DNA from 2 places in the Comamonas sp. GW821-FHT11H03 genome. Region 2 is predicted to be linked to the other one. Evidence: predicted binding sites of a transcription regulator. Region 2 holds the regulator's gene; the other holds the start of a gene.
The links. The regulator FNR, encoded in region 2, switches genes on or off when oxygen is low (the NO sensors DNR and NnrR bind a similar motif). The targets are predictions, from matches to a motif close to TTGATNNNNATCAA.
Positions count from the first base shown of each region.

Region 1: a site for FNR is predicted at 7,711-7,724, ahead of adhP (alcohol dehydrogenase AdhP). Genes of this name have one in related genera too.

Region 1 covers NZ_JBXARF010000001.1:640,924-655,675, forward strand. Annotated here, with positions in the region: gene AC1RTQ_RS03005 (ABC transporter substrate-binding protein) at 1-682, opposite strand, end outside; gene AC1RTQ_RS03010 (transposase) at 1,003-1,401, shown strand; gene AC1RTQ_RS03015 (lytic transglycosylase domain-containing protein) at 1,813-3,792, opposite strand; gene AC1RTQ_RS03020 (5-formyltetrahydrofolate cyclo-ligase) at 3,808-4,380, shown strand; gene AC1RTQ_RS03025 (hypothetical protein) at 4,408-4,668, shown strand; gene queC (7-cyano-7-deazaguanine synthase QueC) at 4,786-5,550, opposite strand; gene AC1RTQ_RS03035 (glutathione S-transferase family protein) at 5,666-6,346, shown strand; gene AC1RTQ_RS03040 (multifunctional CCA addition/repair protein) at 6,406-7,668, shown strand; gene adhP (alcohol dehydrogenase AdhP) at 7,906-8,940, shown strand; gene trxC (thioredoxin TrxC) at 9,002-9,436, opposite strand; gene AC1RTQ_RS03055 (DUF2905 domain-containing protein) at 9,658-9,858, opposite strand; gene AC1RTQ_RS03060 (Bug family tripartite tricarboxylate transporter substrate binding protein) at 10,067-11,053, shown strand; gene AC1RTQ_RS03065 (class I SAM-dependent methyltransferase) at 11,074-12,201, opposite strand; gene AC1RTQ_RS03070 (SDR family oxidoreductase) at 12,211-12,996, shown strand; gene AC1RTQ_RS03075 (dihydroneopterin aldolase) at 13,022-13,393, shown strand; gene ttcA (tRNA 2-thiocytidine(32) synthetase TtcA) at 13,387-14,382, shown strand; gene AC1RTQ_RS03085 (DUF4136 domain-containing protein) at 14,466-14,752, shown strand, end outside.
Region 2 covers NZ_JBXARF010000005.1:265,949-280,700, reverse strand. Annotated here, with positions in the region: gene AC1RTQ_RS13700 (helix-turn-helix transcriptional regulator) at 1-871, opposite strand, end outside; gene AC1RTQ_RS13695 (sensor domain-containing protein) at 1,054-3,543, opposite strand; gene AC1RTQ_RS13690 (HD-GYP domain-containing protein) at 3,540-4,784, opposite strand; gene AC1RTQ_RS13685 (sulfite exporter TauE/SafE family protein) at 4,895-5,608, opposite strand; gene hemN (oxygen-independent coproporphyrinogen III oxidase) at 5,612-6,994, opposite strand; gene fnr (fumarate/nitrate reduction transcriptional regulator Fnr) at 7,262-7,984, shown strand; gene AC1RTQ_RS13670 (hypothetical protein) at 8,048-8,311, opposite strand; gene AC1RTQ_RS13665 (FixH family protein) at 8,569-8,874, opposite strand; gene ccoG (cytochrome c oxidase accessory protein CcoG) at 9,001-10,443, opposite strand; gene ccoP (cytochrome-c oxidase, cbb3-type subunit III) at 10,526-11,437, opposite strand; gene AC1RTQ_RS13650 (cbb3-type cytochrome oxidase subunit 3) at 11,465-11,602, opposite strand; gene ccoO (cytochrome-c oxidase, cbb3-type subunit II) at 11,620-12,252, opposite strand; gene ccoN (cytochrome-c oxidase, cbb3-type subunit I) at 12,272-13,708, opposite strand; gene ccoS (cbb3-type cytochrome oxidase assembly protein CcoS) at 13,772-13,909, opposite strand; gene AC1RTQ_RS13630 (heavy metal translocating P-type ATPase) at 13,909-14,752, opposite strand, start outside.

The sequences.
Region 1 (14,752 bases), on a different contig from region 2:
GCGTAAAAACAAATAGCGACTTTGGCGATGCCGCTTTGATACGCGCCATAGCAGGTAGATAGTCAGTCGTCCCCATCGGGGTCCTGTCTGAGCCCACGATGGTGCCGCCGTTGTCTTCAAAGCCGCGCTTGAAGCCTGATTCCATGTCATGGCCCGCTGCGTAGTCGGCTACCAATGTGTAGGCGCTCTTGATGTCGTGTTTGGCAGCCCAAGCACCCATCGTGTAGGCCATCTGCCAGTTTGCATAAGAGAAGCGCACAAAATATGGGGAGGAGCGCGTCAAGGCTCCAGTAGTCGCGTTCATGATCAACGTCGGCACCTTGGCCTCTGTCGAAACCGGCGCAATAGTCAATGCCTGAGGACTCAAAGTCACGCCAGTCAGGAGTTGGACCTTGTCGCGCACGACCAGCTCCTGTGCCAGACGCTTTGTGCGATCCGGATTGCTACCATCATCACGCTTAATTAGTTCGACTCTCGTGCCTGAAGGCAGGTCTTTACTATGCAGCGCTAAGTACAAGTCTGCGCCACGGACCATGCTTTCGCCAATATCTGCGCCGGGGCCCGACACACCAACAACCATCCCCACTTTGACAGTCTGGGCGGTTGCGCTTGAGGCGCTGACCGACAGCGCACACAGCACCCCTGCACCGAACGAAATCTTGAATCGCGACCATGTTGACATCGTTGTCTCCTATTTGAAAGCGGCTTGCACCAGCACCCAATTTACTTGCTAAATTCGCAAACATAGAAAGCTTATTTAAAAAGCTATTTAAACGCTAGCGGGTAATCGTGAACCAAGGGAAAGTCACTAGAGAGCACCTGATCAACCCGTGTCGTCAATCACCGAACCAGCCCGAGAGGCCGATCAACTCGCAGGGCGCTTTAATCGGAAACCGAGCCAATGGGACTTGCGCGTGCGCCAAAGAAATGCCGATTCAGTCGTCGATCTAAGCGCCTGACCACCGGAAAGTCACAAGATCAAGGATGCTCTTGCATAAATCGATGAGCAACTGGCCAAAGGCTCTCGGCCTGATTCGCTCCGCTGGCGCACGACCCGCTGCAAGCTGTACAACGACACTCGTTGTCAATCTGGCTGGAAGAACGCCATCCTGTCTTGCCGCTGTCAGCCGCAAACATGGGCGTCACCCTCGGTTCTCAGATGTAGCCATCCTGTTTTTCTTGACGCTCAAAAAACTGTTTGGCTTGGCACTTCGACAAACCACGAGCCCTGTGCAGCCGGTGATGCAACGGTGTGGACTCACAGTCCATCGCCAGACTTCAGCATGCGTTGCAGACCGCAGTTCAAGCTCAATATTCAAGTCCCATACCCATGTTGTCAGACCTGGCTACCTGGCTATAGCTGCTGAAGGAATTAACCGGCATGAGGTTTCTGAGCGCTAATGCAAAACTATGGCGCTGAGCGCCGACGACAGTAACGCAAACTGCACATTGAAAACGCTGCTTGAACATTGCAGATTCAATGCGTTTTGTGTGGTGTCTAACAATATGCGTGATGCATCCGTGCTGACCCGCTTGCTACAACAGCTGTCGGAGGATGAAACGCCAGAGAGCCCTGACAGGTGATGAAGCCTTTGGCAAAAAACCAGCTCATGCAGGGGAACAGCTCTCTTGAATCAGTTGGATGCGCTTGGCCATGCTCAGACGGAAGGCCTCGTATAGATGTGGGGTACAAGCTGGATTGATGCAACAACGCCAGCCCTTGCCGAATTCAACAAAAAAGCGCTCTGACCCTCTCGGGCAGAGCGCTTTTTACTATCGTCAAATGAGCAATCAGCTCATCTAGACACCCGCTTATGGCAAGTCCTTCATGGTCTCGGGATCATTGGCCGGGCGCGGGCCTATGGTGCCCAGACGGCTTTTGAGCGACTGTGGCTGGCCGGTGATCAGTGCCGCATAGTTGGTGGTGTTGGAGAGCACCTTCTTCACATAGTCGCGGGTCTCGCTGAAGGGCACGTTCTCGGCCCAGATGGCGGCGTCCAGCGTGGGGCCGTTGCGCCAGCTGCGCGGGCGGCCCGGGCCGGCGTTGTAACCCGCGGCCGCCAGCGCCATCGAGCCCTCGAAGTCGTCCAGCGCCAGCTTGAGATAGGAGGTGCCGATGGTGATATTGGTGTCGCGGTCGTTGATCATGTCGGGCGTGAAGCCCGCCATGCCGATCTTCCTGGCCGTCCAGCGCGCCGTGGCCGGCATCACCTGCATCAGCCCCGAAGCGCCCACGCCCGAGCGGGCATCCATGATGAAGCGGCTCTCCTGACGGATCAGGCCATAGACATAGGCCGGATCCAGCCCGATATTGCGCGACTTGGCCAGCACCGTGTCGTGATAGGGCATGGGAAAGCGCTGCGTCCAGTCGGCAAAGGTCTTGGTGCGCTCGCTGGTGTTGATGCAGCGATCCCAGACCTGGCGCTCGCAGGCCAGATCGGCTGCCGCATACAGCTCGCGGTCTTCCATGCCGCCGGGCTGATGCAGATTGGTGGAGTAGTTCCACTCGCGCACGCCTTCGCTGCGCAGCCCCATGCCGATGGCATAAAGGCTGCGGCTCAGGCCTGGGTTGCTGCGCGCCGCCGCCTTTTCCTGCGCCGTCAACGGCGCGGGCGCGGGCGGCACGGTGATGCGCTGACCGATTTCCTCCAGCGCCAGCTGTTCATAGAAGCTGTGGCTGCCGGCCGTGTCCTCCAGCAGTTGGCGGGCTTCGGCCTTTTCCTCGGCATTGGGGCGGCCCGCCAGCATGGCCTTGGCTTTCCAGTAAGCCCAGGCCGGGTCGGTGCGTTCCGGGCCCATGGCGTCGATGGCACGGCGCACGGCCTTCCAGTCGCCGGCGCGCAACGCGGCACGGGCCTTCCAGCCCAGCAGGTCGTCGCTCAGGTCTTCGTTGCGGCGCACCTTGCCGAAATAGCTATTGGCATCGGGCGAGAGCTTGAAGGCGGCCTGCTTGCCGGCCACGGCCCAGGCCCAGTTGCGCTCCTCGCCGTTGAGTTGGGCGCCCCAGCCGCCGTCGATCTGCGTGGCTGCCGCATCGGGGTCGCTGGCCGCCATGCGGATCAGCGCCAGCAGGGCCAGCTCCTTGCGCTCGCGACCGCGCGCCTTGCTCTGGCCTGACAGGTATTTGGCGGGCGAGGCAAACACCTGCGCCACCTGGTCGACCGCTTCGGGGGCGACGATGGCCACCGCATCACGGGCCGCCTTCTGGCGATTGGCTTCGGTGGCCACACGGGCACGGCGCCAGACATCGGCGTCGGTGATCAGCTTGTTCGCATACAGCTGGCCGGCGGCCGTGGTGCAGCCGTCATCGGCATCCTTTTGCGCCAGCCACAGATCGCGTACCTGCTGGCCCACATTGGGCGCACCCCGGCCTTGCAAGGCGTCGGCCAGCAGGGCGTAACAGGTGACGGACTTGTCGTCGCGCATGCGGAACTTGAGATAGACCTGGCTGAAGGTGTTCCAGTCGCGCTGCTTGCCCAGCAGCAGCAGCCAGTCGTTGCGCAAGCGGTCTTCCTGGTAGGTGCCGGCATAGCGGTTCAGAAAACCCTGGATTTCATCGGGCGATGCGCTCTCCAGCCGGTTCTTGAGTTCCCAGTAAGCGGCCCAAGGTTCGAGGGGGTGACCGGCCGCCTGGGGCAGGAGCTGGGTCAGCGCCGCCTGATTGCGGCTGCGGAATGCTTTTTGCATGTCCAGCAACACGGCATCGCCCGGGTTTTGTGCCTGCGCAAACGGAGCAGCTACAGTCAGCAGGGAAGCCGCACAAAGCGGTGTCAAAATCTTCAGCCAGTGCATGGAGGAAATTATCCGATGGACAAAGCAGCGTTACGCCGCAAGTTGATTGAACTGCGCCTCAACCTTCCAGATCGCCTGCAACGCGCCGATGCGCTGCAGCAGGTGATGCGCTTTTGGCTGATGGAGCGGCCCGATACCGTGATTGGTGCCTACTGGCCCATCAAGGGAGAGTTCGACCCGCTGCCAGCCCTGCATCGCTGGAAGGAAGATGGCGAGCTACAGGGTACTCCACAAAGGCGCAGGATCGGGCTGCCGGTGATAGACAAACAGCGCAAGACGCTGAGTTTTCACGCCTGGTACCCCGGTTGCCCGATGGAGGAGGACGCCTATGGCATTCCCAAGCCCAAGGATACCGAACTGCTGGTGCCCACGCTGCTGTTTGTCCCCTGCGTAGGCTATGCGGCCGGCGGCTACCGCCTGGGCTATGGCGGCGGCTTCTATGACCGCACGCTGGCCGAGCTGAGCCCGCGCCCGTTTACCGTGGGCCTGGGCTACACCAATGGCTATGTCGATGACTTCCAGCCCGAGGCCCATGACCTGCCGCTGGACGCCATCCTCAACGACAACGGCGTGGTCTGGCCCGTCTAACCTTTGAATCGCTTTGATCGCTTTGCCATGAATCGTCCCCGCAAGAACATTCCCCAGCGCCGCTACCGCCCGCGCCCCCCGCTGACCGTGATGCAGCTGCCGCTGACTGCGGCAGAGCTGCAGCGGCTGCAAGCCCATATGCGCCGCCATGGCGCGCTCGCCCTGACACCGCGCCAGCACGATGCCATCTGGGACTTTCTGTTCGAGCGCCCGGAAAGCCAGACCTGGCTCAGCCAGATGACGGCGCAGATTCAGGCCGGGCAGATCGCCACACGCCCCGGCGCCTGAATCGGGCCCATCGAAAAAATGCTCCTTATTAAGGAGCATTTACCGCCTTCAATCAAAGGACTTTAGCGCTTTATCAGCCTGAAGTCCTTTTTTATCAAGCGCAAGCAGCTATCAATTTCAAGTTGCGGCCTGACTGGCGCGCCAGTTGTGCCAGCCCGATGCACGCAGCTCGCAGGCCGGGCAGCTGCCGCAGCCATAGCCCCATTCGTGCAGCGCATCGCGCGTGCCCTGGTAGCAGGTATGGGTCTCGGTGCGGATCAGCTCCACCAGATCGCTGCCGCCCAGATCCTGGGCCAGCTGCCAGGTCTGGGCCTTGTCCAGCCACATCAGCGGCGTATCGATGCGCAGCCGGCGCTCCAGGCCCAGGTTCAGCGCCAGCTGCTGGGCCTTCATGGTGTCGTCGCGGCAATCGGGGTAGCCCGAATAATCGGTCTCGCAGACGCCAGTGACGATCACCGTCAGGCCGCGCCGATAGGCCAGCGCGCCGGCCAGCGTCAGAAACAGCAGGTTGCGGCCCGGCACAAAGGTGTTGGGCAGGCCGTCGGCCTGCATGGCAAAAGCCACATCCTCGGTCAGGGACGAGCCGCCAATCTGCTTGAGCACATCGAGTGACAGCACATGGTCCTCGCCCAGACGCGGCGCCCACTGGGGAAAGCGCTCAGACAGCTGCTCGCGCACGCCTGCGCGCACCTGCATCTCCACGCTGTGGCGCTGGCCGTAGTCAAAGCCCAGCGTCTCCACGCGCTCGAACATGGCCAGGGCCTGAGCCAGGCAGGTGGTCGAGTCCTGGCCGCCCGAGAACAGCACCAGCGCGCCCTTGTGGTGACCAGCCCCTGCCACATGCGCGGCCTGGTTTGCAGAAGAAGTCGAAGTATTTGCCATAGTGCTGCGATTACATCATCCGCCGCGCCGCCCCGGCATGACTGGGGAATCAAAACACACAGACCGCCCGCCCCAAGCTTGATAAGCTGCACGGCAAACCACACAGGAGTCCGCCATGAAGCTCTATATCGGCAACAAGAATTACTCGTCCTGGTCCATGCGGCCCTGGGTGCTGATGCGCCAAAGCGGCATCAGCTTCGAAGAGCTCACACTGCGCTTTGACAGCTTTGCGCCCAACTCCAGCTTCAAGCTGCAGGCGCTGGCACTCGCCCCCACCGGCAAGGTGCCACTGCTGGTCGATGGGGGACTGATCATCTGGGACAGCCTGGCCATCTGCGAATACCTGGCCGAGCGCTTTCCCGACAAGCACCTATGGCCGCAGACCGTAGCCCAGCGTGCCCGTGCCCGCAGTCTGGTGGCACAGATGCACAGCGGCTTCGGTGCGCTGCGCAGCCTCTGCCCCATGAATATCGAAGCCCAGTTGCAGGAGACCGGTGCCCGGCTATGGGCCGAGCATGCCGATCTGCGCAGCGATGTCCAGCAGCTCGAAGAACTCTGGACCCCGCTGCTGAGCACCGCCAGCGGCCCCATGCTGTTTGACCAGTTCAGCATTGCCGATGCCTTTTTTGCGCCGGTGTGCATGCGTATCAACGGCTACGGCCTGCCGACCTCGGCACCGGTACGCGCCTATATACAGCGCATCACCCAGCTGCCCGCCACCCAGGAATGGATTCAGGCCGCCTTGGCCGAGCAGGACTTTCTGCAGTTCGAAGAGCCCTATCGCCAGCAGCGCTGAGTCCGCCATCCCGCGATTGCGGTATCTGCAGGCCGGCTCGCAGCCACTACCATTGCAGCATGAGTGAATTCAAGGTTTTCAAGGTAGGCGGCGCCGTGCGCGATGCGTTGCTGGGCCTGCCCGTCAACGACACGGACTGGGTGGTGGTCGGAGCCACACCGGAGCAGATGAGCGCGCGCGGCTTCGTGCCCGTGGGGCGCGACTTTCCGGTGTTCCTGCACCCCCAGACCCATGAGGAATATGCGCTGGCTCGCACCGAGCGCAAGAACGGCATGGGCTATCGCGGCTTTGTGGTTCACACCGCTGCCGATGTGACGCTGGAAGAAGACCTGGCTCGGCGCGATCTCACCATCAACTCCATCGCTGCTCCTGCCGACTGGACAGGCAACGGCGGCCTCGAAGACCTGGTGGATCCCTATCGCGGCCAGCAGGATCTGAAGGATCGCGTCCTGCGCCATGTGACCGCTGCCTTTCGCGAAGACCCGGTACGCATTCTGCGCCTGGCCCGCTTTGCGGCGCGCTTCACCGATTTCTCCGTCGCCCCCGAAACCATGGAACTCATGCGCGAGATGGTGGCGGCCGGCGAGGTCGATGCCTTGGTGCCCGAGCGCGTGTGGCAGGAAATCAGCCGTGGCCTGACGGAGGCCCAGCCCTCTCGCATGTTCGACATCCTTCGCGAATGCGGAGCTCTGGCCCGGCTGCTGCCCGAGCTCGACAAGCTCTGGGGCGTGCCCCAGCGCGCCGAATACCACCCCGAGATCGATTGCGGCGTGCATGCCATGATGGTGCTGGACATGTCGGCCCGCTTGCAGGCACCGCTGTCCGTGCGCTTTGCCTGCCTGTGCCATGACTTCGGCAAAGGCACCACGCCGGCCGATGTGCTGCCCCGCCATATCGGCCACGAACAGCGCAGCGCCCGCCTGCTGCTTCAGGTCTGCGAGCGCTGGCGCGTGCCCAACGACTGCAAGGAGCTGGCCGAGGTCGTGGCGCGCGAGCATGGCAACATCCATCGCAGCCACGAGCTCAATGCCGCCGCCCTGCTGCGCCTGCTGGAGCGCTGCGATGCCATACGCAAGCCCCAGCGCTTCGAGGAAGCCTTGCTGGCCTGCGAATGCGACGCACGCGGGCGTCTGGGCTTTGAAGAGGCGGCCTACCCCCAGCGCCAGCGCCTGGGCAATGCCCTGAAGGCGGCCCTGGCCGTGGAAACCGCCCCCGTGGCCCAGGCCGCAGCGCAGCGCGGCCTCAAGGGCAAGGCCATTGGCGATGCCGTGAGCAAGGCGCGCGAGCAGGCGATTGCCGCCTATCTGGAAGGCTGCGCCTAGCAGTGCGCGCGCCGAGGTGCTAGCGACAGGGATGGGCACGGCTTGAGTTAAGTCAAAGAAGGTATGCTGCAGCCATTGCACAGTACGAGATGGCTGCGGCGGTTCGCTCCGCCCGAGCCATGCAGCGGGTCACGAAACCTGCTGCAACACCCATGCCATACCGGCATGGTTCTTTGACGGGCAAGTGTCCGGCCCACAGGCCACGGCCTTGCCCTCTTGCTTCAAGGAGGTGCTCTGATGTCCTTACCCCAGACCATGAAAGCCGCCGTGGTGCGTTCCTTCGGGAAACCGCTCACGATTGAAGAAATGCCGGTGCCCCGACCGACAGACGATCAGATCCTGGTCAAGATCGCTGCTTCCGGCGTCTGCCACACCGATCTGCATGCAGCCGAAGGCGACTGGCCTGTCAAGCCTCATCCGCCCTTCATTCCCGGCCACGAGGGCGTGGGCTATGTGGCGGCGGTGGGCAAGAACGTCAAGCATGTCAAGGAAGGCGATCGCGTGGGCGTGCCCTGGCTTCACAGCGCCTGCGGCTTCTGCCGCCACTGCATAGGTGGCTGGGAAACCTTGTGCGAGTCTCAGACCAATACCGGTTATTCGGTCAACGGCGGCTTTGCCGACTACGCACTGGCCGATCCCAACTATGTGGGCCATCTGCCGTCCAACGTGAGCTTTATCGACGTCGCTCCCGTGCTCTGCGCCGGGGTCACGGTGTACAAGGGGCTGAAAGTCACCGATGCCAAGCCCGGCGACTGGGTGGTGATTTCCGGCATCGGCGGCCTGGGCCATATGGCCGTGCAATATGCCAAGGCCATGGGCTTCAACGTCGCGGCCGTCGACATCGATGACAGTAAGCTCGCTCTGGCGCGTCAGCTGGGCGCCACCGTCACTGTCAACGCAAAGACCACCGATCCGGCGGCCTATCTGCAAAGAGAGATTGAAGGTGCCCATGGCGTGCTGGTCACCGCTGTGTCGCCCAAGGCTTTCGAGCAGGCGCTGGGCATGGTGCGCCGCGGCGGCACGATTTCGCTCAACGGCCTGCCGCCCGGCGATTTTCCGCTGCCGATCTTCTCCATGGTGCTCAAGGGCATCACCGTGCGCGGCTCCATCGTCGGCACGCGCCTGGACCTGCAGGAGTCGCTGGACTTTGCTGCTCAGGGCAAGGTCAAGGCCACCGTATCCACCGACAAGCTGGAAAACATCAACGACATCTTTGCCCGCATGCACGAAGGCAAGATCGAAGGCCGCGTGGTGCTGGACATCGCCGCCTGAGCGCCTGACCGGCCCCGCCACGGGGCCGGGTGAGCGGGCCCGGCTCCCGCGAAGACGGTGCTCAGATCACCGATCGCACCCAGCGCACGATCTCCGAGGCAGGCAGTGCCCCGGAGATGCGGGCCAGTTCCTGGCCTTCCCTGAAGATCACCATGGTCGGAATGCTGCGGATGCCCAAGGGTGCGGCGGCCTGCGGGTAAGCCTCGGTATCGAGCTTGGCCAACTGCGCCTGTCCTGCCAGCTGCTGCGCCGCCTGGGCAAAGGCCGGCGCCATCATGCGGCAGGGGCCGCACCAGGGGGCCCAGAAATCCACGACCACCGGCACTTGGCTGCGCCCGGTGTGTCTGGCAAAGCTGTCGTTGTCCAGTGCCACGGGCTCGCCCGTCACAAGAGCCTGGTGGCAGCTACCGCAATCAGGCTGATTGCCCAGCTGCTCTTTGGCGATGCGATTGGTGGTGTGGCAATGAGGACAGACGTAGTGCAGGGATTCGGACACAGGGGCAACCTTTCTAGGATTGACGCAAACAGGAATGCGACAACGGCCTGCCTGCTGAGGCTGTCGCCTTGCCTGAACCCGCTTTGCGTAAGTCGTGCTTTCTTTGGCAATGCCTGACGGTGCCAGCAGGCACTGCTCGGGCTCAGGCTCAGGCTCAGGCTCGTATGTGCAGCCAAAGCCTGCAGATTCAAGTCGGCCGGCCTCAGAACGTGTCTACGATCTCAGAGCTTCACAAAGCGGGCAATCAGCGCCGCCACCACGCTGAGCAGCACGGTGCTGGCCACCGGCAGGAAGAACTCCTTGCCGAACAGGCGAAAGCGGAAGTCGCCGGGCAGACGCCCCAGCCCTATGCGCTGCAGCCAGCCGTGCAGCCCGTTGACGAGCAACAGGGCCAGAAAAATGACGATCAACCAGCGAATCATGAGGCCGCAAGTATAGAGGCCTGCCGCGCTGACGGTCTGAGCGCCCATGCTGGCAGACAGCCATTCCGTTTATGCATGACATGCTTCCCAAAGATTGATTGACCTCAACTCCCCCCTCTGCCCATGATGTCCACGCCCTGTGCCATGCAGGGACCGGGCCCGTGCGTCTGCCGTCAGGGCCCGCGAACTACAAACAACGAGACATACCGTGCCCCTGACCTTCTCACGCAAACAGATTCTTCTGAGTGCAGCGCTGCTAGGCGCTTGCCTGGCCCTGCCTGCTGCCGCCGACAGCTTCCCCAATCGCCCGCTCAAGCTGGTCGTGCCCTTCTCGCCCGGTGGCAATACCGATGTCGTGGCGCGCCTGGTCGGCCAGGGTCTGGCCGAGGCGCTGGGCCAGCCGGTCGTGGTGGAGAACGTCCCCGGAGCCAACGGTGCCATCGGTGCCAGCCGCGTCGCAGCCGCCGCCAATGACGGCTACACCCTGCTGTTCGGCACGGCGGGCACGCAGGCCATCAATCCCAGCCTGTACCGCAATCTCAGCGAGAAAAGCCTGGACGACTTCGAGTACGTAGCTCTGGTGACCTCGATTCCCAATGTGCTGGTGGTCAACGAGTCGAAAACGCCGGTCAAATCGGTGGCCGAGCTGGTGAGTTACGCGCGCGAGCGCCGCGCCGGGATGAGCTATGGCTCGCCGGGCATGGGCTCCACCGTGCATCTGTCGGGCGAGCTGCTCAAGAGCGCCGCCAAACTGGACCTGGTTCACGCGCCTTACAAGGGCAGCGCTCCGGCACTGACCGATCTGATCGGAGGCCAGATTGATTTCATCTTCGAGAACATCACGCCGGCGCTGCCCTTCATCCAGGGCGGCAAGCTCAAGGCGCTGGCCGTGACCTCCGCCGAGCGCCTGCCGCAGCTGCCGCAGGTCCCGACCATGAAGGAAAGCGGCTTTCCGTCCTTTGTGACCGCCACCTGGAACGGCGTGCTGGCCCCCAAGGGGACACCACGCGCCGTGGTTCAGCGCCTGGAAGCGGCCACGCTCAAGGTGGCCAGCAGCCCCGAGTTCAAGGCCAGGGTCGCGGCCCTGGGCGGCGAACCGCGCCTGCTCGGCTCAAGCGCGTTCCGCGACTTCACGCGCACCGAGTACAAGCACTGGGGCAGCATCATCCAGGCCGCCAGACTGGAAAAGCAGTAAGCGCGCCAGGCACGCAGACGCTATAGCCGGTGCGTGCGGTCGCCCTGCACAAAGCCCAGCGGCGTCCAGGGCTCCACGCCCTTGGACAGGGCAACGACCTTGAACAGCTCGCCCATCTCGTGCTCCATGACCAGCTTGGAGGCCATGGAGCGGGCCTTGATGCCCGCCGCATCGAGCTTGGGCGCAAGTCCGCAGTTGATGAGAAAGTGCGCCTGATTGGTGTAGCCCAGCACGTCGAAGCCCGCATCCTGGGCCGCCACGGCCGTGCCCGTGAAATTGACGTGGGCCGTGATGTCCTTGAGGCCGACCAGCACCAGAGGGTCGTTGTCCACCTGATGCTGGTAGTGGCAGACCAGGGTCCCCATATGGCGCTGCTCGTGGTAGTACTCGCTCTCGCCAAAGCCGTAATCGATGAAAAAAGCGGCTCCCCGGGTCAGGCGCTCGCCCAGGGTGTGGATAAACGCCTCGCCCTGGCGGTGGATTTCGGTCAGAAAGTCATGCGGGCCGCCGATATCCACAGGCGGACGCAGTTCGGTGAGCCGGTCTTCCCAGGCAAAGGCCGCCTCATCACAGTCACCTGCGAGCACCACGCCGCGCTCATGCCATTGGCCCTGGGTGCGCTGCAGCAGTTGCACCGGCATGGCGTCCAGCACCTCATTGCCGATGATCACGCCTTGCATGGCGTCCGGCAGCGCATCCACCCAGCGCACCAGATGCTCGTACTTGGCCAGCGCCAGCTTCTGGCGCGCGCGCAGCGTGCCCGAGAGATCGACGATGGTGTAGCGCTCAGGCAACGCGCCCTGGGCCGCCAGCTCGTCAAGGATCTGCAGCGCCAGCGCGCCCGTTCCCGCACCGAATTCCCAGATCTCGCGGGTATTCGTTTTTTGCAGCGCTTGCCGCAATTGGGATGCCACCAACTGACCAAAAATAGGCGAAATCTCCGGTGCCGTCACAAAGTCGCTGCCCGACTCCGGCATGGCACCGAACTTGGCCGTCTCATTGGCGTAATAGCCCAGGCCCGGCGCATAGAGCGCCAGCTCCATGAAACGGTCGAAAGGCAGCCAGCCGCCCACGGCGGCAATCTCCTTGGCAATGCGGGATTGCAAGGCGCTCGTTAAACTTGAGGGTTCTGTCGTCACAACCCGCATTTTCCACGAATGTCCTCACCCGCCCAACCACGCACAGTATTGGTGACCGGTTCCGCCCGTCGCCTTGGACGTGACATGGCCCTGGCCCTGGCCCGCGCGGGCTGGCAAGTGGCTGTGCACTACCGCGACTCCCGCGATCAAGCTATGCAAACCGTAGCTTCTTGCGCAGAATTGGCGGGCGATAGCGCCGCTTTTGATGCAGATTTCTTTGACGAGGAATCGGTGCGCTCGCTGGTGCCGCGTGTGGTGGAGCGCTTTGGCCGGATCGACGCCGTGGTCAATAACGCCTCGCTGTTCGAGCATGACGATGCCCAGAGCTTCAGCTATGTGGCCCTGGAAGCGCATCTGCGCAGCAACACGGGCGCGCCCATATTGCTGTCCCAGGCTCTGCATGCCCATGTGCAGGAGCGCGTGGCGGCAGGCGAAGAGTCCGCCCACGGTGCCGTGGTCAATGTGCTGGACCAGAAACTCTGGAACCAGAACCCCGATTTCCTGAGCTACACCCTCTCCAAGGCGGCCCTGGAAGCCGCCAACACCATGCTGGCCCTGGCGCTGGCTCCACGCGTGCGCGTGGTGGGCGTGGCGCCGGGCCTGACACTGACCAGCCATATGCTGAGTCAGGAAAAGTTCGAGGCCCTGCACGCCATGAGCCCGCTGGGCCGCTCCTCCTCGCCCGAGGACATTGCCGCCGCCGTGTGCTTTGCACTGGAGAACCGCTCCATGACGGGCACCACCATGCTGGTGGACGGCGGCCAACATTTACAGCGCTTCGAGCGCGATTTTTCGATGATGTGAGCCCACCGAGGCCGCACCTTCTCTCATGACTTCCACTTCCGGACAACAAATTCTCACGCTCACCGGCCTGCGCTTTGACGCCAGCCTCGGGATTCTCGCGCATGAGAAACAAGAGCCTCAGCCGATCCAGGTCGACGCCGAACTCAACCTCGGCCCCCAGCCCCTGGCTCCGCGCGATGACGACATCCTCCACGTACTGGACTACCGCAAGGTGCGCCAGATCATCATCGACGAATGCACCTCCGAGCATGTGAACCTGCTCGAGAGCCTGATCGGCAAGCTGGCCCAGCGCCTGCTGCAGCTGCCCGGCGTGCGCGGCGTGCGTGTGAAAATTGCGAAGCTGGAAATTTTTGACGACTGCGAAGTAGCCATTCGCATCGAAACCGGACAATGGTGAACCCCATGAATGCAGTAAACGACAACCCCTGGATTGCCGAAGAGGCAGAAGCCGCCGATGCTGCGGCCGCAGAGAACGCCAACGGCGAAGAAGCCGCCAAGCCCGGCAAGATCAAGATCGAGCGCGAACAGATCAAGCTCGAAAAGCGCCTGTGCCGCGAAGTGGGCAAGGCCATCCTCGACTACAATATGATCGAGGAAGGCGATCGTGTCATGGTCTGCATGTCCGGCGGCAAGGACAGCTACACCCTGCTCGACATTCTGCGCAAGCTGCAAAAGCGTGCGCCCGTGAAGTTCGACATCGTGGCCGTGAACCTGGACCAGAAGCAGCCCGGCTTCCCCGAGCATGTGCTGCCCGAGTACTTCCAGAGCATCGGTGTGGACTACCACATCGAGAACCAGGACACCTACAGCGTCGTCAAGCGCGTCGTGCCCGAAGGCAAGACCACCTGCGGCCTGTGCTCGCGCCTGCGCCGCGCCATCCTGTACAAGGTGGCCGACCAGCTGGGCTGCACCAAGGTGGCCCTGGGCCATCACCGCGACGACATCGTGCAGACCATGATGCTCAACATGTTCTACGGCGGCCGCATGAAGGGCATGCCGCCCAAGCTGGTCAGCGACGACGGCAAGCATGTGGTGATCCGCCCGCTGTGCTATGTGCCCGAGAAGGACACGACACGCTGGGCCCAGTACCAGAACTTCCCCATCATTCCCTGCAACCTCTGCGGCAGCCAGGACGGCCTGCAGCGCGTGGCCGTGGGCAATATGCTGCGCGAGTGGGACAAGAAGTTCCCCGGCCGCATCGAGAGCATGTTCCGCGCCATGGGCAACATCGTGACCACGCACATGATGGACCCCCAGCTGCACGACTTCAGGAACGCCAAGGCCACGGGCATTGCCGATCCCAACGGCGACATGGCCTTTGACCATGAAGAGCTGCCAACCATGGCCGCCCTGCCCGGCGGAGTGCAAGTGGTACAACTGTCCTGAGCGGACTTTTGAACTAAAGCCGGACCCTGCAGTCCTATCAAAGGCCCATCTCATGGGCCTTTGTCGTTTTCAGAGAAATCATCATGAACCTGCGCAAAACCTCCTTACGCTGGATCGGCCTTGCGGCCCTGACTGCGACGGCTCTGCTGGCCGGCTGCAGCACGGTGCGCGAGGTCAACAGCACGGTGCAGAGCTTTTCCGCACTGAACACCATTCCCGTGCCGGCCACCTACCGGCTGGAGACCCTGCCCTCGCAGCAGGGCCAGGTGAACTTCGCGGCCGTGGAAGCCCAGGCCCAGCATGCGCTGGCCCGCGTCGGCCTGACGCGCGATGACTCGCACGCCAGCCTGGTGGTGCAGATCAGCGCCAT
Region 2 (14,752 bases):
CGACGCTCTCCAGCTTGGGAGAAAGCAAGGCATCGCGGATCAGACGCTGCAGCCGGCGATTGTCATTGGCATAGACGGCCTCGAGCGCACCGTTGTTGACCCGTATTCCATCACCCACGTTCAAAATGGTGATGGCCGCCGGGTTGGCCTCTATCATTTTCCCCGTCTGATCGAGAATGACCACGCCCATCATCAGCTGCGCGGTGGCACGCCCGTATAGCGATATGACCTGCCGGTCACGATGCAGATTCAGTTGCATGTTCAACACCCGCTTGAGGTGCGGCACCAACATGCGCACCATGTCCAGATGTGTTGACTCGAATGCTCCCGCCGCCGCTGGCCGCGTGATGCGCCAACCATAGGAGCAGCCGTTATCGGTCATGACATCCACAGCCAGAATGTGTTCGATGCCCACCCCCTTGCACCAGTCGGTGTAGTAGCGGCAGGAATGCCATTCGGCCTCTGTCATCACATCCAACAGGGTGAGCACCTTGTCCTTGACGATACCGAGAAACGGACTCCATTGCGCATAAGGGTCGTAAGGAATGACTTCGGAGCGACCGCCCGTTGCTGAAATTACCCAGCCCACATTCTCACCATGAGGGTCCCGCACCACGAGCGAGGCGTAGTTGCCATTGGCGCTTGAGCGCAGCAGCTCCAGAAATACCTTCCAGTTCTGCGGGTCCATGGCTGACTCGTACAGCACAGTAATCAGTTGACTCAAGGCTTCGGTACTGATGACCGATGCATGCTGCAGCGAAGAAGCTGCCTCAGGCTCCACAGCATACGGAACGGGGAAGCTGGCGACGGCCTCAAGAGCATCCGAGCGATAGTTGTAGAAATCAAAAGTTGCGTAATCGCCTTTGGGCATTTGCTGTCTCAAAAAATCCGGCCCATCAAATACCGCACAGATACTCAACTCTGCGCGCGTTCTTCATTGATGCACGCACCCGGAAGTCGGCCCAAGAAATGCCTTGATTTTGCTGAGTCCTCAGAAACTGCGCATCGTCAAATCAGACGATAGGAAACCTAGCAAAAAAGCATGCCCTCAGACTATTGCAGACCTGCAATATGAATACCACTGACATCGTCGTCCGGCGAATACGGCTGAACTCTCGGCTCCTGCTCGGATGCGCTCTGCTCCAGACGCTTGCGGAATTGCTCCGCAGGCAGGGCTGGCGAGCACAGATAGCCCTGAAAGTAGTCACCTTGTAACTGCTCAATTGCCCGGCATTGTTCCTGCGTTTCCACACCTTCCGCCACAAGTTCCACGCCCAATGCCTGCCCCATGCTGATGATGGCGCCCACAATGGCCTTGTCTCCCGCATCATGCGGCAGGCCGCGCACAAAACTCTGGTCGATCTTGATCTTGGAGATCGGCAGTTTTTTCAAATAAGCCAAGCTCGAATAGCCGGTACCGAAATCGTCAATGACCAGACCCACACCCAGCTCTGCGATCTGGTGGACGCGCAAAGCCATTTCCTGCGCCTCCTGCAGCAAAATGCTCTCGGTCAGCTCCAGCTCCAGCCACTGTGCCGGCAAGCCGCTGGCGTCCAGCACATATTTGAGGCGATCCACAAAGTCCGGCTGCCTGAACTCCAGCGCGGAGACATTCACCGATACCTTGACGGGCATGTCCATAGCCAGCCAGCGCGCAGCCTCCTGTACTGATTGCTCCAGCACCCAGGCATCCAGAGCAACCACATAGCCGGACTCCTCCGCCAAGGGAATGAAGGCTGCAGGAGAGATCACCCCCAGTTCGGGGTCCGTCCATCGAAGCAACGCCTCTGCCGCCACGATTCGACCCGAACGGATATGTACCTGTGGCTGAAAGTGCACGGCCATATGCCCTTTGTCCAGCGCCTGGCGCATGGCATGCTCCAGCTTCATGCGCGAGAGCAGACCCGCACTCATTTGCGGCTGATAGAAGCTGAAATTGCCGCGTCCGCGCTCCTTGACGCGATACATGGCGATATCGGCCTGACGAATCAGCTCGTCCAGCGTCAAACCATCTGCCGGAAATTGCGCAGCCCCAATGCTGCACTGAACGGAAAAGCCCAGACCGTCAAGCATGAAGGGCTGGCGCATTTCGTCCAGAATACGGGCGGCCACGGCCGAAGCCCCTTCCCCCGTGCAATCATGCAGATAGAGAACAAATTCGTCCCCGCCCTGACGGCACAACACATCGGCAGGGCGCAGCAGTCCGCTCAGCCGCTGAGCAACCAGCTTGAGCACCCGGTCGCCGAAGTCATGGCCCAGTGAATCGTTGATGATCTTGAAACGGTCCAGATCCAGAAACAGAATGCTGAACGGCTGCTGTGTGAAGCGCGCAGCAGTGATGGCCGCTTGCACGTGACGACTCAAACTCAGGCGATTGGGAAGCCCTGTCAACGCATCACTGTAAGCCAGCTGCTCAATCTGCTTTTGCGCACTGCGCTGCATGGTCATGTCGCGCATAAAGCCAATGCTTTGTACCAGACGCCCGTAGCCGTCACGCAATGCCACCCAGGACAGCCAGACCGCGCAGCGCTGACCTTCACTTTGCTTGAGCCAAAGATTGCCCTCCCAGAAGCTGCCCACATCCCAGCGCGCAGCGGCCAGCTCCATCAGGTCGGACACAGCCCCCCCTTCAGACTCGAACAAAGTCCAGGCGGCGAGCCCCAGCACCGCCTTGCCATGCAGCAACTGCCCGCCAGCCGGGTTGACCTGAACGATGACACCATTTGCATCTGCAATGAAGATGCCATCCAGGCTGGACTCGAACACTCTTGCAGCCAGACGCAGTTCGGTCGCCGAGCTGGACTCCACCGTAATGTCCCGATAGGAGTAGATACGTCCTATTGCCACACCGCGACTGAGCTGGGGCACGGAGCGGCGCTCCAGAACCCTGCCGCTAAGCAGTTGCAGCACCTCCGAGGTTTCAGGAGCCGACAGGTCCTGCGCATCCTGCAAAAGAGTGAACTGACTCTCGCTGCTGATGGTCTGTGCTTCCAGGTGGGTAAAGATGGCCGCATCATCTCGCTGCACGAGCAGTGGTTCAGGTAGTTGCCACAGCTCCGCGAAACGGTGGTTGAATGCACGAATACCGCCGCGTAGATCACAGACCAGCATGCCATCTGCAGCGGACTCAAGCGTCGCCCGCAACTCTGCAAGCAGCATGTCCAGTTCGCTCTCGTGCCGCAACTGCTCGCTGCGATCGAGCATGGTGAGCATCAACCAGCGCGGGTTCAGGGCGATGGGGCCCACCCCCATCTCCACAGCCGTCAATGAACCATTGGCTGTACAAATTTCTGTGAGAAATTTCGCCCCGCCCACCCAGTTTGAGGCATCCTGCCAGAACGCTTTTTGCACCAGTGAGGCACACAGCACATCGACATACTGCTCCTGCGCCTGCTCGGGCGTGTAGCCTGTGAGCTGCATACTAGCTGCATTGGCATGCACGACACGCAATGTCTGCGCATCCAGCAGCCAGACCGCCTCCTGCAAGCCATCGAGCATGGAGGCAAGCAGAGGGTCGATCAGAAAACTCTGCTGCAAAGTCACGCGAGGTCTTTCTCGGCAGCAGGTGCTGCAGAACTGTCAAAAAAGTAGCAAAGACGCCTCTGCGGCTGTAAAGCTTCTAACGCATTTCGAGAAAGCTGATTTCGCGTCAAACCTCGGCGAATACCCAAACCCACATATTCAAGCAAATCCACGAACCGCAGCTTCTGCGGCGCCTGCATGTCATAGGTCAGTACCTGCGGCTTGAGCGACTGGCTGGTGTTGACGGACACCACCACGCCCATCCGCCCATCGCTTAGCTCCACCAAAGAGCCCGGCGGATAGACCCCCAAGGTCTGCACGAATGCCTTGAGCACATCGGGCGCATATCGCTGGCGATACTGACCATACAGTGCAGCCATGGCTTCATGAGGCGTCATTTCGTTGCCTTGCAGTGGCAGATTGCACAAGCGCTCAAAATTATTGACCAGCGCCAGGATCTGTCCGGCAATGTCCATATCTGTGGCCAGCAAGCCCAGTGGAAAGCCTGACCCATCGGCCCATTCATGATGCTGGGCGATGGCCGTCGTGACGGAAGGAGGATAGCCCATGGACAGAGCCAATGCCACCGACTCTCCGACATGACGTGCATACAGGGTCTCTCGCACAGGCGTGCGGCCCGTGCCTTGATTCAGTGCATTGGCCGATGCGGAAATCTCCAGCCCCGGCTTGCCGATGTCATGCAACAGGGCCGCCGCGCCCAGATCCTGCAATACGTCATTGCACAGGCCCAGCGTCTTGCCCAACAGCAGGCTCAGTACGGAGACATTGACACCATGAACGCCAAAGGTGGCCCCCCCCGTATCCGCAAGCAGATGCAAAGTCAGATCACGAGCCTGCGCCAGTTTGACGACTTGCTGCGCAACCAGCATATCCGTCGTTGTCCGCGCCTTCTCGGGGTTGACTGGCAACAAGGCCTGCACGTCATCAAATACGGAAACCGCGCCCAGAAACCTGGATTGCACGCCCAAGATACTGTTACGCCATGCATGCGCATCATTCTCGGGGGGGACAGGAGCGAGTTGAGGGTCTGCAGCCACAGACGCTGCCGCCTCTTCCTGATCGCTTCTCGATAGATCAACCTGAACTGCCTTGAGCTTCAGGGTCCTGAGTGTCTGCAACTGCTCGTCATTGACAATCTTGAAGCTGCTGACGGGAAACGGATGGCGCAACCAGCCAGTCTCCAGATGGACATACATGCCGATACGCAGTTGTCCGATATCAATAGCAACGAAACGATTCACTTTGAGCGCTACACACAAGATAAGACATTATTCCGCAGTTCCATGACTGCTCAACCATGACTAGGGTCTGTTGGGATGCAAACAGCGTCAACAATCCCCTCTTGTGTGACTTATCGGCACCAAAGGCCGGGTTTGTAGACCAGATCCATCCACAAAGCCCAACTCGCAACACCAATCAGCATCAGACCAGCGACTCTGGTGCCCCACCTGGCCCGCAATGCATTGACATGCGACTGTCCTAGTTGCCACAGCCAGGGTCCCGCCAGCAGCCACAGTGCACCACCAACGGCAAAGGCTGCCATGGACAAAGCACCTTGCCAAGCGCCGCCACTCAAGGCCGCCACCAACACCGCCGAATACAGCAAACCACAAGGCATCAGTGCCCAGGCAAAGCCTGCTGCCAGACTGCCGCCTGGCGCGGTGACCCAGGGCTGAACCCTGGCCCAGACGGAACGCCCCGCCCGCTCCAGCCAGGCTGGCTGCCGCGCCTGCACCACCATGGCCAGCCCCCAGGCCATCACCGCTACATGCATCAGCGTCCAAAGTCTCTGCAATGCCGTTGTCTGACTGGTCACCCAGGCCAGACTTTCCATGGCCACGGCCGCGACCCCTCCCAGCAGGGCATAGGCAGCGATGCGACCTAGATGAAACAGGCTGGTGCGCAGCCATTGGCGTTTTTGCAGGCCGTGCACGACAACAGGCTGTCCGCCACCGACAGGCTTCGCTGCTGTGACCACACTGCAGGGAGCAGCGCACATTACAAGACAATGGGGCCCACCCACGAGCCCCATGATCAAAGCGGTCCAGACCAGCGAAAACAGCATGCGCTAGATGATGCGCGAAAAGCGCGCGCGGTTTCGGTCGGCCTGCAAATATCGATCAAACAGCATGGCTACTCCGCGCACAAAAAACCAGCCCAGGCCCGTGACCTTGAAGCCCTCGTCGGATAGCTGAACCAGGCCATTGCGCTGCATTTCCGCCAGTGCAGCGAGCTCCGAAGCAAAGTACTCGCGGAAATTGATCAGCCAAGCCTGGTCCATCGGCTCATACAGGACGGAGCCCTGACACATGATGGACATGATGACGGCTCTGCGCACCAGATCGTCACGCGAAAGCGCCAGTCCACGCTGCACGGGCAGTATGCCGCCATCGACGGCATCGTAATACTCTTCAAGAGTCTTGACGTTCTGACTGTAGGTCGCGCCCACCTTGCCGATAGCCGATACACCCAGTGCAATCAGATCGCAATCAGGCTGGGTGCTATAGCCCTGAAAGTTTCGATGCAAGCGCCCCTGGCGCTTGGCAATGGCCAGAGAGTCGTCAGGCAGTGCAAAGTGGTCCATGCCCACATAGACATAGCCGCCATTCATGAACGCATCGATGGCGCCGGAGAGCATGTTCAGCTTGTCCTGTCCCATGGGCAGGTCCGCTGATTCGATACGCCTTTGCGGCTTGAAGCGCTCGGGCAAATGCGCATAGGCATACAGTGCAATGCGATCGGGGCGAAGCTCATTGACCTGTGCCAGCGTGCGCGCAAAAGACTCGGGCGTCTGCCTGGGCAGCCCGTAGATCAGGTCCACATTGATGGAGACAAATCCCAGACGGCGCGCCTCGACCACCAACGCAAAGACTTGCTCGGCGGGCTGCTCGCGGTGCACCGCTTTCTGTACCGCGGGGTCAAAGTCCTGCACACCAAAGCTCAGACGATTGAACCCCATGTCCTTGAGAGCTCTGAGCCGCTCGTTGCTGACGGTGCGCGGATCGACCTCGATGGAGTACTCGCCCGCAGGATCCAGCTTGAAATGCTCACGCATCAAGACCATCAGCTGCTGCAACTCTGCATCGCTGAAGAAGGTCGGTGTACCTCCGCCCAGATGCAGCTGGCTTACGAGCTGGCCTTTGCCGCAGTGCTCGGTATGCATGGCCAGCTCGCGGCCCAAGTAGTCCAGATACTCGGCAGCCTTTTCATGATGCTTGGTCACGATCTTGTTGCAGGCGCAGTAATAGCAAAGCGACTCACAGAACGGCACATGCACATAAACGGACAGCGGCAAAGCGCGCGAGCCAGAATGCGTCTTGCGCTGCTTGAGTGCCAGTATGTAGTCGTCTGCACCAAAAGCCTCAACAAAACGGTCGGCTGTTGGGAACGATGTGTAGCGTGGGCCGGGGATATCAAAGCGGCTCAGCAACTCAGGCGTGACTGCGGTCATAACTGGGAGTTAGGGTGCGCCCACACTCTGCATGGAGCATATTTCAATGGAAATCAGATCCTGAAAATCATGCCCCAAATAGGCAAAAGCGCATGTTTTGGAACGAATACTGGCAATGTGCCCCAAGGCAATCATCCTGTCCTTGATGAAAATCAAGAGACCTCAAGGCAAGTGCTGCGACAATTTGATCCATCTCATCTTCAACCACGAGGTCAATGACCAGCGCGACTCTCCACTGTGTGTCTGTCTGCGCGGTAGCAAAAGCCCATGAATCTTCAGACCATCAAAGCATCCTGCTCCAACTGCAATCTGCGTGAACTGTGCATGCCCATGGGCCTGGACGATGAACAAATGGAGCGCATTGAAGAGGTTGTGGCCACGCGCCGCAAGATCAAGCGCGGTGGGCTGCTGTTTCGCAATGGCGAAGAGTTCACCTCTCTGTATGCCATTCGAACCGGCTTCTTCAAGACCAGCGTGGCGACCGAAGACGGTCGCGATCAGGTCACAGGCTTTCAGATGGCGGGCGAAATCATTGGTCTGGACGGTATCGTCAACGACCACCACACTTGTGATGCCGTGGCCCTGGAAGACGCCGAGGTCTGTGTCATGCCGTTTGACAAACTGGAGCAGCTCTCGCGCGAGGTCACGGCGCTGCAGAACCATGTGCACAAGGTCATGAGCCGCGAAATCGTGCGCGAGCATGGCGTGATGCTGCTGCTGGGCAGCATGCGTGCCGAAGAGCGCCTGGCGGCTTTTGTGTTGAACCTGGTCCAGCGTCTGTCGGCACGCGGCTTTTCCAAGTCGGAGCTGGTGCTGCGCATGACGCGCGAAGAAATCGGCAGTTACCTGGGCCTCAAGCTCGAGACCGTGAGCCGCACTTTCTCCAAATTTGCAGAGGAAGGCATTGTGGAAGTCAGGCAGCGCCACCTGCGCATTCTGGATACCGAGGCGCTCAAACGCATCGTCAACAGCCAGCAATGCCAGAGCTGAGCCGAGTCAGCAGACGCTCTCAAGACAAAGCCCGCGGACAGCGGGCTTTTTTATCTGGGCGAATTACTCGGGCAGAGGCTCGGAAACGATGCCTCCATTGAGATCGCTGACGGAGCGCCCCAGCATCACCGTCATCGCTCCTCCTATCAGGGTCACGACCCAGAAGGCAAAAAAGGCGACCGTATAGATGGCCTGGCGCGACCAGCCCAGGGGGGAACCAAGCCAGTGCAGATCCAGCGGGTCCACAAAGGCAAAAACCACCATCTCCATGATTGCCGCCGCCAGAAAGGCCGGCCAGACAATCCACATCCAGCGTCGAGCATCCATCCTGATTCTCCTTGGGCTGTGGGCTTGACCATATTTTGCACAAAGGTGATGACCGCTCACGCAGGACTGCGGGCATGCACCATGGCGGGAAACCCTGAATCACTCTCTTTTCAGTAGCACCTTGCGCCATCCGGATAATGAAAAACCATTTACTTCTGCATCAACGTTAGACGGAGCATGCGCAACATGCTCTGATTTTGATATTGGCAACAAAAAAGGCCGCAAAAGCGACCTTGGCGGAGCAAGCACCGGAGCGCTCAGCGATCCAGAGGATGGTCCTTGACTGGAGTGGCCGCATGATTGCGGCCGGTGACTGCAGGGGCCATGCTTTTTTCACTTTCGCTCAGGCGTTGGTTGATTTCAATGCCATGGCGGTAGTAGTCAGGGTCAATCACGGGATCGGGCCTGCTCAGTGCGATGTATGCGGTGACAAAGCCGGCAATCACCACGATCACCGGGCCGGCGATGATGAGCCAGACATGGGCAAACTTCCACCAGGACTTGCCGTCCTCGGGGTGGGTGATCCTGGCCGTTTGCGAGACCTTGGCTTGTGCTGCCGACATGATGAAACCTCTTTACAAAATTCTGGCCACCCAGGCACATAGGGCAAGGTGGCATGGATTGTTGCCGATTGGCTGTGTCCTTGTCCGGCCTCCGTGATGGCTCACGAAGACCGGCAATACATGGCATTAACGCGGCACCAGGAACACCGTCTTCTCGGAAATACGCCCTGCTCCGGCAGTCACTGCATCCACATTGAAGTGTACGGGGTGCGAGCCGGGAGCTGCTGAGCCATACGGAATTTGCAGCCGCACGGCAATGCCGCGCGTCTCGGCAGGGCCAACGGTCACTTCCTGCTCGGATGCAACTTCCAGATTCTCCAGGCCCACGGCGCTGATACGGTAGCGCTGCTCGGACTCCGTGGCGTTCATGATCTGCAGACGGTAGACGTTCTCCAGCTTGCCGCCCGCTACGATGCGCGAAAGCGCAGCACGGTCTCGAATCACGTCGACCTTGAGCGGCTCGCGCAGCACCAGACTGGCGATCATGGCGGCGCTGAGGGCCACCAGCACGGCCGCGTAGATCAACACACGGGGGCGGAAAATACGGCGGATCACCTGTACCTGCTTCCAGGCCTTGGACACGGCATTCTGAGTGGTCAGCCGGATCAGGCCGCGCGGATACTCCATCTTGTCCATCACGGAGTTGCAGGCATCGATGCACAGACCGCAGCCAATGCACTCGTACTGCAGCCCCTTGCGGATATCGATGCCCACGGGGCAGACCTGAACGCAAAGCTTGCAATCTATGCAGTCCCCCAGGCCCTGTGCCTTGTAGTCAACGTCTTTCTTGCGCGGGCCACGAGCTTCACCACGTTCAGCGTCATAGCTGACGATCATGGTGTCCTTGTCGAACATGGCACTCTGAAAGCGTGCATAGGGACACATGTACTTGCAGACCTGCTCGCGCATGTAGCCGGCGTTGCCGTAGGTGGCAAACCCGTAGAACGCCACCCAGAAAATCTGCCAGTTGCCCTGGAAGGCCATCAACTGCACACCCAGCTCACGGATGGGCACGAAGTAGCCGACAAAGGTGAAGCCTGTCCAAAGAGACAGAACGATCCAGAGAAACTGCTTGAAGGACTTTTTCCAGATCTTCTCCAACGTCCAGCCGTTCTTGTCGATACGCATGCGGGCACTGCGATCGCCTTCGACCTTGCTTTCGATCCACATGAAGATCTCGGTGTAGACCGTCTGCGGACAGGAGAAGCCACACCACAGGCGCCCGGCCACGGCGGTAAACAGAAACAGCCCCAGCGCGCTGATGATCAGCAGCCCCGTCAGATAGATGAAGTCCTGCGGATACAGCACCAGTCCGAACAGATAGAAGCGCCGGGCTTCCAAATCGAACAGCACCATCTGGCGCTCGCCCCACTGCAGCCAGGGCAGGCCGTAGAAGACGAGCTGGGTCAGAAACACCATGGCCCAGCGCCACCGTGAGAACACGCCACTAATAGAGCGTGAGTACACTTTTTGCTCGGAAGCGAACATAGGCACCAACTCAGGCCCGCCCTCATGAGGCTCAGGCGTGATCGGTATGACTTTTCGGGGCTTCCCCTGATCGCACGGCATCGCAGTTCCTTAATGTTTTTGTAATTACTGAAAATTGAAATGCGAAAAAGGCGGTGCCAGGGCACCGCCTCTTAACAACGCATTACTTCTGGTTTTGCGTATTCGAAAGACTCCAGACATAGGAGGCCAACACGGCAATTTGAGCCTCCGTCAACTTCTCTTTCTGGGCAGGCATTTCATTGTGCTTGCCGTTGTTGACGATGTTGACGATTGCCGCCTCACCCCAGCCATGCAGCCAGATGTCATCGGTCAGGTTAGGCGCTCCCAGCGCAGGGTTGCCCTTGCCGTCCATGCCGTGACAAGCCGCACAGGCCACGAACTTGGACTTGCCTTGCGAAGCCTTGACGGCATCGTGAGGGCTGCCCGACAGGCTCAGCACATAGTGCGCCACATTGCGCACATCTTCCGCCGAGCCCACGGCTGCCGCCATGGGCGGCATGATGCCGATACGGCCGTTGGTGATGGTCTCCCTGATCTTCTCGGGAGATCCACCATGCAACCAGTCGCCGTCCGCCAGATTCGGGAAGGACTTGCTGCCGCGAGCGTCAGAGCCATGGCATTGCGCACAGTTGTTCATGAACAGACGCTCGCCAATGGCCATGGCCTGAGGGTCCTTGGCCATTTCTTCGGTAGGCATGCTGGTGAACTTGGCGTACAGAGGCTCCAGGTCTGCCTTGGCCTTGGCCATTTCCTTGTCGTAGGCGCCGGTCTGGCTCCAGTCCAGCTTGCCGCCGAAGCCGCCCAGACCTGGGTAGACCACAAGATAGCCCAAGCTGAAAACCACGGTGATCACGAACAGACCCATCCACCACTTGGGCATGGGGTTGTTGAGTTCACGCAGGTCTTCGTCCCAGACATGGCCTGTGGTGTTGTCGCTCGAGGGAACGACCTTCTTGCTGGCCACCAGAATCAGCAGCAGCAAGCAGCCAAAGATGCCAATCAGCGTAATCGCCGCGACATACACTGACCAGAAATTGTTAATGAAATCGCTCATGGGATGTTCTCGTTGTGGTGATCAGACTCAGTCTTCCAGGAATGGAACCTGAGCTGCCTCGTCAAAACGGGCCTGGTTGCGGCGGGCATACGCCCACCACCAGATGCCCACGAAACACGCCAGCGATGCCAGCGTGGCCACGATACGCATGATGGTGATATCCATTTCCAGCCCTTTCTCTCTTACTTGACGGCGCGACCAAGGACCTGCAGATAGGCAATCACTGCCTCCATCTCTGTCTTGTCCTTGACCTCGGCCTGAGCACCGGCGATTTCCGCATCGGTGTACGGCACGCCCACCTTGCGCAGCGCGCTCATGCGCGTTGCCACGGCCGTGTCATCCACCTTGTTGGCTTCCAGCCAGGAGTAAGCAGGCATATTGGACTCGGGCACTACGTCACGCGGGTTGTTCAGGTGGATGCGATGCCATTCGTCGCTGTACTTGCCGCCCACGCGATGCAGGTCGGGGCCGGTACGCTTGGAGCCCCACTGGAAGGGGTGGTCGTACACGAACTCGCCAGCCACCGAGTAGTGGCCATAGCGCATGGTCTCGGCGCGGAAGGGACGGATCATCTGCGAGTGACAGTTGTAGCAACCCTCGCGCAGATAGACGTCGCGCCCCATCAGCTGCAACGGGGTGTAGGGCTTGAGACCCGCCACTGCTTCGGTCGTGGACTTCTGGAAGAACAGCGGCACGATTTCCACCAGGCCACCAATGGTCAGCACGAACAGCGTTAGCGCGATCAGCAAAAAGTTGCTGGTCTCGATCTTCTCGTGCGAAAAGCTCTTGGGAGCTGCGTTATTTTGATCAGACATTGCTTTTGCTCCTCAATGCTCAAGCGTGAGCCACCACGGCAGGCACTGCCACCTTGACGGAACGGCCGGCCATTGCGGTCTTCCATGTGTTCCATGCCATCACCAGCATGCCGCCCAGATACAGCAGACCGCCAGTCACGCGAATCACATAGAAGGGATAGGTCGCCTTCACGCTTTCCACGAAGGTGTAGGTCAGCGTGCCGTCGGGGTTGACAGCGCGCCACATCAGGCCCTGCATCACACCGGCAATCCACATTGCGGCGATGTACAGCACGATGCCGATGGTCGCCATCCAGAAGTGCAGCTCGATCGCGGCCAGCGAGTGCATCTTCTCGCGGCCGAACAGACGGGGGATCAGGTAGTACAGAGAGCCCATGGTGATCAGACCCACCCAGCCCAGAGCGCCGGAGTGCACGTGGCCCACGGTCCAGTCGGTGTAGTGGCTCAGCGCGTTCACGGTCTTGATGGCCATCATCGGGCCTTCGAAGGTGGACATGCCGTAGAACGACAGGGACACGATCAGGAAACGCAAGATAGGGTCGTCGCGCAGCTTGTGCCAGGCACCCGACAGCGTCATGATGCCGTTGATCATGCCGCCCCAGCTGGGAGCCAGCAGGATCAGCGAGAACACCATGCCCACGGACTGGGCCCAGTCAGGCAAAGCGGTGTAGTGCAGGTGGTGAGGACCCGCCCACATGTACGTGAAGATCAGCGCCCAGAAGTGCACGATCGACAGGCGATACGAGTACACGGGACGACCCGCCTGCTTGGGGATGAAGTAATACATCATGCCCAGGAAGCCGGCGGTCAGGAAGAAGCCCACGGCGTTGTGCCCGTACCACCACTGAACCATTGCATCCTGCACGCCAGCGTAAGCCGAATAGCTCTTCATCCAGCCCGCAGGGACGGAAATATTGTTGACGATATGCAGCAGGGCCACGGCCAGGATAAAGGCGCCGAAGAACCAGTTGGCCACATAGATGTGCTTGACCTTGCGGATGCCGATAGTGCCGAAGAACACAATGGCGTAGGACACCCATGTCACGGCGATCAGCAAGTCAAGGGGCCATTCCAGCTCGGCGTATTCCTTGCCCTGGGTGTAACCCAGAGGCAGGCTGATGGCTGCGCCGACGATAACCAGTTGCCAGGCCCAGAAGGTCAGGCTGGCCAGCTTGGGCATGAACAGCTTGGTCTGGCAGGTGCGTTGCACCACGTAGTAGCTGGTCGCGAACAGCGCCGAGCCACCAAAAGCGAAGATCACGGCATTGGTATGCAGCGGACGCAGACGTCCGTAGCTCAGCCAGGGAATGCCGAAGTTGAGTTCCGGCCAGGCCAGCTGGGACGCGATAAACACGCCCACCGCCATACCTACCACCCCCCATACCACGGCCATGATAGAGAACTGTCTTACGACGGTGTCGTCGTAATAGACAGCATTGTTATTTGTTGCTTCCATCGGGCACCTCTTAGATATCTTGCAAAGTGTTCATCGGTTTCTGGTCGGGCTCGTTGAGCCACATCAATCGTCGCGAAGAATGCGCTCGCCTTCTTGTTCCACGCTCTCGAACTGGCCCCGGTACACGGCCCACCACAGGGCAGCCACAATGGCCATGACCAGAACAACCGACAGCGGAATCAATACATACAAAATGTCCATCAATGGCCTCCTTGAGTCAGTGGCATGACGGTGCCCCGCGGCGCAAGGTGCGCGGGGGCGGACGCGTTGCTATCTGCAGCCTGCAGCGGCAACGCACGTGCAAGACGGGCTGCGTTGGCGACGACCAGCAAGGAGCTCAGCGCCATGCCGAGCCCTGCCAGCCAGGCAGGCATCCAGCCCACAAGGGCCAGAGGAATAGAGATCGCGTTATAGGCTGCTGCCCAGCCCAGGTTCTGGCGCACCACGGACAGGGTCCGGCGGGCCAGCAACAGGCTTTGCAACACTAACTCCAGGCTGTCTCCCAGTACCACGAAGTCTGCTCGCGATTGTGCCAGCGGCACTGCTTTACCAAAAGCAAAAGAGACATGCGCTCCGGCTAAAACTGGGCCGTCATTCAGGCCGTCGCCGACCATGGCAACCTTATGCCCTGCAGCCTGTGCCGCCTGCATGGCTGCCAGCTTGTCCTGCGGTTTGCAATCACCCTGCGCCCGCTCTATGCCCAGTCTGGCGGCGACCGTGCGCACTGCCGCAGAACGGTCTCCTGAGAGCAGTTGCACCGCCACACCTTGCTGCCTGAGGTCGGCAATGACCTGGGCCGCTTCGGGACGCACGTCCTCGCTCAGATGGAACTGCGCCAGGGGCAGCCAGCCACTTTGCAATTGCTCGGCCAGCATCACGCTCTGCCCTGGCTCATGCGGTGCCAACTCGGGCACGCCGCAATGCGCGGCCGAGCCCAGACGAAGATGACGGCGCAAAGCGGTATTGCTGCGCGCCTGCACCCAGACATCAAGGCCGCTGCCGGCAACTTCCTGAACGGAGTCCAGCAGCCACGCGCTGGCAGGC